DNA from 2 places in the Pseudonocardia sp. HH130630-07 genome. Region 2 is predicted to be linked to the other one. Evidence: riboswitches for the same ligand, from Rfam matches in the RefSeq annotation. Region 2 holds a riboswitch; the other holds the start of a gene.
What was found. A riboswitch is a leader RNA that binds a small molecule or an ion and turns the genes downstream of it on or off. The one in region 2 is predicted to bind cobalamin.

Region 1 (4,378 bases), 1.9 Mb from region 2:
GGAGGCGCTGGTCAAGGCCACCGGGGAGGGCCTGTCCAGCCCGATGGACGCGATCACGCTGACCGCTCCGGACGGCCCGGCCGGGATCCTCGACTGGCCGGACTCCGGCGGGCCGTGGTGGGTCGCCGACGTCGCCACGCCGTGGCCCGACCATCCCGGCGCCGTCGCGGGTGCCGGTCCGGCGGCGCCCCCGATCGTCGTCGCGGACGGCGACGCGGTCCTGTCGGTGGTCCGGGGCACCATGGGGGCATGACGTCCGACCGCCCGGCCCGCTGGGTGCTGCACCTCGACATGGATGCGTTCTTCGCCGCCGTCGAGCAGCTCACCCGGCCGACGCTGGCGCGGCGTCCGGTGCTGGTCGGCGGGGCGGGGCCGCGCGGGGTCGTCGCCGGGGCCAGCTACCAGGCACGGGTGTTCGGGGCACGGTCGGCGATGCCGATGGGGCAGGCCCGGCGGCGGTGCCCGCACGCGACGGTGCTCCCGCCCCGGTTCCCGCTCTACAAGGCGATCTCCGACGAGGTCATGGGCGTCCTCGGGGAGTTCTCGCCGGTGCTGGAACCGGTGTCGGTCGACGAGGCGTTCCTGGAGCCGCCGGTACTGGCCGGTGCCCCGCCGGCGCGGGTGGAGGAGTTCGGCACGGCGCTGCGGGCCGCCGTGCGGGAGCGGACCGGGCTCCCGGCGTCGGTCGGGGCCGGGTCCGGCAAGCAGATCGCGAAGATCGCCTCGGAGCTGGCGAAGCCGGACGGGCTGCGGGTGGTGGCGCACGCCGAGCAGTCCGCGGTGCTCGGGCCGCTGCCGGTGCGGTCGTTGTGGGGCATCGGGCCGGTCTCCGGCGAGTCGCTGCGCAAGATCGGGATCGAGACCGTCGGCCAGCTCGCGGCGATGGACTCCCGCGAGGTGGCCGGGGTCCTCGGGTCCGCGATGGGGACCGAGCTGCACCGGCTGGCCCGCGGGATCGACGACCGGCCGGTCGCTCCCCGCGGCGCCGCCAAGCAGATCTCCGCCGAGACCACCTTCGACACCGACCTGACGGCGATGACCGCGGTGCACGACGCCGTCGAGGCGATCTGCGTCGCGGTGCACCGGCGGCTGGTCGCGGACGGGCGGGCCGCCCGGACGGTGACGGTGAAGGCCCGGACCGGCGACTTCACGACCCACACCCGGTCGGAGACGACCCCGTTCCCGAGCCGCGAGCTGTCCACGCTGACCGCGGTCGCGCGCCGGCTGGCCGACGGGGCCGTCGGCGAGGGCGGGATCCGGCTGCTCGGGGTGTCGGTGTCCGGCTTCGGCGACGAGCCGCCGCTGGCGTTGTTCGACGCGGTGCCGTCCGCGCAGGGCTGGCGGGCGGCACCGGCCGGTGCGCAGCGGGACGGACCGCCCGGCGGCGCGGAGCACGAGGTACCGGGTGGCAGCACGACGGTCACCGAGCGCGCCGCCGGGCCCGCACCGGCCGGCGCCTCCGCGGGGGAGGAGACCAGCGCGCCGGGAGCGGTGGCGGTGGTGGCGGAATCCCCGGCCGGCGCCCCGGCGGAGGATGCACCGGCCACCGGCCGGCCCCTGCGTCCGGACCGCGCACCGGACCCGGACCGGCCCTGGGCCGCGGGGGACGACGTCCGGCACCCCGAGCACGGCCACGGCTGGGTGCAGGGCGCCGGGCACGGGCGGGTCACGGTCCGGTTCGAGACCGCGCTGACCGGGCCGGGGCGCACCCGCACGCTCCCGGCCGGGGACCCGTCGCTCGTCCGCGCCGACCCGGTGCACAGCTGGCGTCCGCCCGCCTGATCCGCGGGTCCGCGGCGTCAGGTGATCAGCGGGCTCCGGTACGGCGGGGCGACCCGGGTCCCCGCCGGGATCCGGACGTCGAGGTCCGGGTGGCAGCGGGCGAGGCCGTCCAGCACCGCGACCAGGGCGACGTCGGCCCCGGGGTCCCCGGCCACCAGCAGCACCGCGGCACCCGCCGGGCCCTGCTCCGCCCACGCCGTGACCCGGGCGACGGCGTCGCGCGGGGTCACCCGCTCGACCCGCCACGCCTCGGCGTAGAACAGGGCGACCGACTCGGGCCCGGACGGGAACGTGAAGACGGTGTCCGCCTCGGCGATCAGGGCCTCGACCGGGCCGTCGGTGCCGGGACCGCCGGCCGGACCGGTACCGAGCACGACCAGGGCCGGGCGCACGTCCTCGCTCATCGCATGTCCTCCTCGAGAGGGTCCTCGCCCTCACACGGTGGGATCTCCTGCGACGACGGCCAGTCTCCTGGCTCCCGGATCGACGCGCGTCCCGGCCTTCCCGCCCCGGGTGGGGCCGTGACCGTGGGTGGGGACGCACTCCCCGATGACAGTGGCGGGACCGCGCCGGACTCGCACCGGCTTCCTGCACCGTCGTCGGGTGCGAGCCCATCACGCGCCTCGGGGGACGGTCAACCGTGACCGTTCTGCGTCACTCCGCCCCCGACCGGTGCCTCGAGGCCCGCGACCGGCCCGACGACGACGATGGCCGGCGGGCTGACCTCCGCCTCCGCCGCGACCTTCTCGACGGTCTCCAGGGTGGCGCGCACGGTCCGCTGGATCCGGGTGGTGCCGTCCTGCACGATCAGCACCGGGGTGTCCGGTGCCCGGCCGTGGGTCACGAGCGCGTCGGCGAAACGGCCGATCCGCTCCACGGCCATCATCAGCACGATCGTGCCGGTCATCCGGCCGAGCGCGGTCCAGTCGGTGAGGCTGCGCGGGTCGTCCGGCGCGACGTGCCCGGAGACGACGACGATCTCGTGCGCCACCCCACGGTGGGTGACCGGCGTCCCGGCGACCGCTGGCGCGGCGAACGCACTGGTCACCCCGGGTACGACGGTCACCGGCACGCCGGCCGCCGCGCACGCCTGGACCTCCTCGAACCCGCGCCCGTAGACGAACGGGTCCCCGCCCTTGAGCCGGACGACGAACCGCCCGGCCCTGGCGTGCTCCACCAGCAGCTCGTTGATCTTCTCCTGGGCCATGGCCCGGCCGTAGGGGATCTTCGAGGCGTCGATCACCTCGACCTCGGGCGACAGCTCGTCCATCAGCTCGCGCGGGCCGAGCCGGTCGGCGACGACGACGTGGGCGCGGGACAGCAGCCGCCGGCCGCGGACCGTGATCAGCTCCGGGTCGCCGGGCCCGCCACCGACCAGCGCGACGCCGGCCGGGAGGATCTCCGCGTCGGCGTCGACCACGCCGGACTGCAACGCCTCGACCAGCGCCGTGCGCACGGCCGCCGACCGGCGGTGCGCGCCCCGGGCCAGCACACCCACGGTGAGCCCGTCGTGCACGCCGGTCGCCGGGGTCACGGCGGTGCCGCGGTCGCCGTCGTCGGCCCGGACGCAGAACACCCGGCGGCGCTCGGCGTCGGCGACGACGGCGGCGTTCACCGCCGGGTCGTCGGTCGCCGCGATGGCGTACCAGGCGCCGTCGAGGTCGCCGTCGGCGTAGGCGCGGGCGGTCCAGGCGATCTCGCGCGCCGTCGCCATCCCCTCGACGGCCGGGGTGACCTGCGGGGACACGACCTCGACCAGGGCGCCGGCGGCCAGCAGGCGGGCGGTCCGCCGCTGGGCGACCTGTCCCCCGCCGACGACGACGACCCGCCGCCCGGACAGGTCGAGTCCGACCAGGTACTGCTCGTGCTGCGCGCTCAACGGCGTTCCTCTCCCGGGTGTCCGCGCCCGGCCGTGGGTTCCGCGCCGGCGCCCGGTTCCGGCCCGGAGGCGGGGTGCCCCGGCGGCGACGATCGAGGATAACGACCTCGCCGCGGGTGTCCGCCGCAGCGAGTCCGATCCCACACGGTCAGGGAACGCCGTCGCGGCGGGCGACCGCGGCCGTCACCCCGGCCCCCGCCGTCTTGGGCACGACGAGCCGCGCACCGGGCCCCGCCGCGAGCAGGGCGGCGGCCTCGGCGACCCCGGCCGTCCCGACGGCGGCCGCGACCCGCCCGCTCGGGTGCGGCACCGCGACCGCGGCGAGCTCGGCGACGGTGAACCCGTACGGCACCCGCGGCGCGACGGCCGCCAGCAGGCCGGGCTCGGCCGAGCGCCGGTCCAGCGTCGCGACCTGCGCGAGCGCCAGGTCCAGCCCGTGCTCGGCCGCCACCCGGTCGAGCAGCGCCCGGACCGCGGCCGCCGGGCACCCGGGCCGGGCCCCGATCCCGAGGACGAGCCCCTCCGGCGCTCCCGTGATCACGATCGACGGAGCGGAGCCGACGTCGTACGGCGGTCGCGCTCCATCGATCGTGATCACCGCCTCTCCGCTCCGGCGGCGCACGCCGCGACGAACCGGGCCACCGCGCCGGGGACCCCCGCCGGATGGGTGTGCAGGAACGAGGCGTGCACGCCGCCCGTGATGTGCCCCTCCGGCGG
Region 2 (4,378 bases):
CCCGGCCGTCGCCGCCGGCCCGGGTGTTCAGGGTGATCTCGGTGCACAGGTTCGACGAGTGCACGACGCCCGCGTGCTGCTGCGGGCTGCGCAGGTTGCACGGGTCCTTGAAGGTGATCCACGGGTGCCCGGTCTCGAACAGCATCGTCAGCATCCGGCGCCACAGGTCGACCGCCCGGACCGTGCGGTGCACCCGCAGCTCGCCGCGCCCGGCGGCCGCCTCGTAGGCCCGGTACCGCTGGGCGAACTCGTTGCCGTAGAGGTCGTGCAGGTCGGGGACCTCGTCCGGGGAGAACAGCGTCCAGTCGGCGTCGGCCTGCACCCGGCGCAGGAACTCGTCGGGCACCCAGTTCGCCGTGTTCATGTCGTGGGTGCGCCGGCGGTCGTCACCGGTGTTCTTGCGCAGGTCGAGGAACTCCTCGATGTCGACGTGCCAGGTCTCCAGGTAGGCGCACGCCGCGCCCTTGCGCTTGCCGCCCTGGTTCACCGCGACCGCGGTGTCCCCGGCGATCTTGAGGAACGGCACGACGCCCTGGGAGACCCCGTTGGTGCCGCGGATGTGCGCGCCGAGACCGCGGACCGGCGTCCAGTCGTTGCCGAGCCCACCGGAGTACTTCGCCAGCAGCGCGTTGTTGCGGTACCCGCCGAAGATCGAGTCGAGGTCGTCGTCGACGGTGGTGAGGAAGCACGACGACAGCTGCGGCCGGGTGGTGCCGGAGTTGAACAGCGTCGGCGTCGAGGCCATGAAGTCGAAGCTCGACAGCAGCTCGTAGAACTCGATCGCCCGGGCCTCGCGGTCCACCTCGCGGACCGCCAGCCCCATCGCGACCCGCAGGAAGAACGCCTGCGGCAGCTCGAACCGGGTGCCGCGCTCGTGCAGGAAGTACCGGTCGTAGAGCGTCTGCAGCCCGAGGAAGCCGATCTGCAGGTCGCGCTCCGGGCGCAGCGCCGCGGTGACCCGGTCCAGGTCGAAGGTCGCCAGCTCGGGATCGACCAGCCCGATCGCGATCGCGTGCGTCAGGTAGTCCCTGGTGTAGGCGGCGTAGCCGTCGGCCATGCCGGCCGCGTCGGGGGTCCGCCGGGTGCCGGACAGGTGCGAGACGGCCTCGGTGCGCAGCCGGTCCATCAGCAGCCGGGACGCGACGAGCGAGTAGTCCGGCTCCCGCTCGACGAGCGTGCGCGCGGCCATGACCAGCGCCTGGGACAGCTCGTCGGCGGTGATGCCGTCGTAGACGGTGCGGTCCAGCTCGGCGAGCACCGGCCCGGCCGCGACGTCACCGTCGATCCCCTGCAGGGCCTCGGCCAGCACGGTCTCGACCCGGAGCCGGTCCAGCGGGGCCCGGGTGCCGTCCGGCTGGGTGACGTGCACGACCGGGCCGTCGCCGGCAGCGGCTTCCCCACCGCTGCCGGACCGGGCCCTGGCCTGCTGCTCGCGGTAGAGCACATAGGACCGGGCGACCTTGTGGTGCCCGCCGCGCATCAGCGCCAGCTCGACCTGGTCCTGGATCTGCTCGACGTGCACGGCCGGCACCGGGTGCCGCGCCAGCGCCGCGACGACCTGGGAGGTCAGCTCGCCGACCAGGTGGTGCAGTCGCGACGACGTCGCCCCGGAGTCACCCTCGACGGCGAGGAACGCCTTGGTCGCGGCCACCGAGATCTTCGAGGCGTCGAACGCGGTCTCGCCGCCGTCGCGCCGGATCACCCGCAGGGCGGCCGGATCGGCGGTGCCGGCGGAGCCGCCGGGGGAGACGGGGGGAGCGGTGGATGCGGTCACGGGTCTCCTCGCGGGTCGCGGTCGTCGAGGGCCGCCGGGAACGGCGGAGACGGCCGCACCGGGACACACGTCCGTGAGGTGCGCACCCTCAGCGCCCTCCCACGAGGCCCTGGAGCTGCGTGCACCGTCGGCGCACGCGCCGGTGGCAGGTCTTCGGACTCGCGGGCCCGGACACTCGCGTGCCCACCTACTGGCCGTCGCTTCCCGGGATCGCTCCCAGTGCTCATGACGGCGGTCGTTCCCACTCACCGCTGCGGGGCAGTCCCGGTTTCCCACCGGGTTCCCTCTTGCCTCACCGGCCCGTGCGGGCCGGTGAACCACCAACGACGCGGACACTACATCTTGGGCCAGGGTACGTGCTCGCCCCCTAGGTGTGCCGAATGTGGGGGTGTTCGTCACACGCGGTGAGACCTGCTGGTGGGGGCATCGGGTGCCGTCCCCCTCCTCACTCGAACGAGGGCGCGGTGCGGTTCAACCCTGTGAACTCCGGAGGCGATAGCTCTGGTTCCGGCTGTGCACAGGGCGGGTCGGCTCGATGCGTCCGCGGTCGATGAGCGTCCGCAGGCGGCGGGCGACGGTGCGCTGCGGTAGCCCGAGCTGTCCGGTCAGCGCGCGGGTGGTGGTGTTCCCGGCCTGGATCGCCTGCACGATCGCATCCAGTTCCGCCTCGATTCCACCGCTGCTGTCGTGCGCCGGGACGACCTGTGGCTGCAGCGCCAACTGTTCCGTGCCCTCGTCGACGAGGTGGTAGCTCGCATAGCGACGACCACCGTGTCTCGTGGCGAGGCCGCGGTGGACGAGATCGGTGAGCGCACGCCCGGCGGCCGGCCTGTCGATCCCCCAGGCTCGGAGCATCGAGTTGGTCACGCGCCCGGCGGTGCGCATCATCGCCAGGGCGAGACGCTGGGTGTCGTCCAGTCCGGTCTGGCCGAGCGAACCGATCCACGTGATCGTCTCCGGGGCCAGCAGGGCGTGCCGGGGCACCGTGACCGTCACCCGTCCCGGGTGTACATCGAAGTCCGGCGGGCTCATCCCGGTGCGGCGCAGCTCGGCCAGGACGCTGAGCAGGCCGGAGCCACGGTTCTCGCACAGGGTCTCGCCGCGTGAGCCGGGGATCTCGACGTCGGCGAGCAATGCGGCGAGCGTCCGATTCCTCGACGTCGACGGATGCTCCTCGGAACCGAGATCGGCGACGGTGATCGGACCGTAGAGCCCGCCTGGGCCGGTCACGACGAGACGGTCGGGATACAGCTCGACCTGGATCTGGCTGCCCTGCGCAGCAGGGCTGTAGTCACGGTGCATGAGCGCGTTGACGACCAGCTCCCGGACGACGGCGATCGGATAGTCGTAGCGGTCCTCACGGCCGAAGCCGGTGACGATCGCGCCGGTACGCATGTTGCGGATCATGGCCGACACGAGGTCGGTGACGATCGTCGGGAACGGGCCGGTGATCGTCGCGTTGTCGAGGAAGCGCCGACCATCCGGTGCCACCTCTCCCATCCGTCGTCCGGGAAGCACGACGAACGAGACGAACAGCTGGGGGAAGAACTGCTGCGGGTACTCGCCCAGGCACAGCAGGCCGGCGATCGTCGGCCGGAGCTCACCGTGCGCGTCGGGGGCCAGGACACCGAGCCGGACCAGGAGACGTTCCCGGTCGACGGTCCGGAACGCCGGTGATCGTCGCTGTATCCGTGCCAGCAGTGCCCTGACGAGCTCGTCGTCGAGGTCCGTGCTCGTCGCGCCCTCGACCGTGTCCCGGTCGTGGACGGGTTGACCGCGGTTGGACAGCAGCTGGGTGACCTCGTAGTGCGAGAGCCGACGGTCGCCGTCACCGCCACGGATGAACGACCCGCCGTATTCGCCGCGGGCGGTGACGAAACACGGCTTCTCGACGGGGTCCAGTTCGGGTACGTCCAACCGGACGACGAGCGCGCCCTCGACCTCCTCGACCTCGATCGGGGCACGGCACGGTGGCTCGATCCGGTCGGCACACGCCGCGGCGAGCGCGTCCCGGATCGCGGACACGTCGAGGTCCGCCGTAGGGGCGAATCCCGCCCGCTCGTCGATCCCCAGCAGGAGTGTTCCTCCGACGCCGTTCGCGAAGGCGCTGATCGTCTCGGTCACGGAGGACGGCAGCCCGCCACTCGCGGCCTTGACCTCGACATCGGACGGTTCCACGCCGAGTTTCCGCAACCGCTCCAGGAGTGCCGGTGTGTCCATGAGCCGCCTTCGGACCTCGTCCCCGTCGAACTGTGCCACAGTACTTCGCCAGTGGCAGAGTAGTGGCACAGTTATTCGCCGGTCCGCGATCCCCTCAGCCGAGCGGGAAGTGGCAGGCCGCGCCCCGCGGACCGGCCCCGACGGCGTCGACCGGCACCGGGACGTCGTCGGCGCAGCGCTCCCTGGCGTGCACGCACCGCGGGTGGAACGGGCACCCCGACGGCGGCTGCAGCGGGCTCGGCGGCTCCCCCGGCAACCGGGTCCCGCGGGCCGAGCCCGAGCCCGGCACCGCGGCGAGCAGGGCGGCGGTGTACGGGTGCGCCGGGGTGTCGTGGACGGCGTCGCGCGGGCCGGTCTCCACCAGCCGTCCCAGGTACATCACCG

Region 1: another riboswitch for cobalamin. It lies ahead of AFB00_RS22485 (hypothetical protein); the one in region 2 lies ahead of AFB00_RS13785 (ribonucleoside-diphosphate reductase subunit alpha).

What each region holds. Positions count from the first base shown of each region.
Region 1 is NZ_CP013854.1:4,738,089-4,742,466, reverse strand. It holds gene AFB00_RS22495 (4'-phosphopantetheinyl transferase family protein) at 1-253, shown strand, start outside; gene AFB00_RS22490 (DNA polymerase IV) at 250-1,782, shown strand; gene AFB00_RS22485 (hypothetical protein) at 1,800-2,186, opposite strand; cobalamin riboswitch at 2,227-2,395, opposite strand; gene cobA (uroporphyrinogen-III C-methyltransferase) at 2,417-3,661, opposite strand; gene AFB00_RS22475 (cobalamin biosynthesis protein) at 3,810-4,259, opposite strand; gene AFB00_RS22470 (cobyrinate a,c-diamide synthase) at 4,256-4,378, opposite strand, start outside.
Region 2 is NZ_CP013854.1:2,839,675-2,844,052, forward strand. It holds gene AFB00_RS13785 (ribonucleoside-diphosphate reductase subunit alpha) at 1-1,774, opposite strand, end outside; cobalamin riboswitch at 1,902-2,114, opposite strand; gene AFB00_RS13790 (ATP-binding protein) at 2,246-4,063, opposite strand; gene AFB00_RS13795 (oligopeptide/dipeptide ABC transporter ATP-binding protein) at 4,089-4,378, opposite strand, start outside.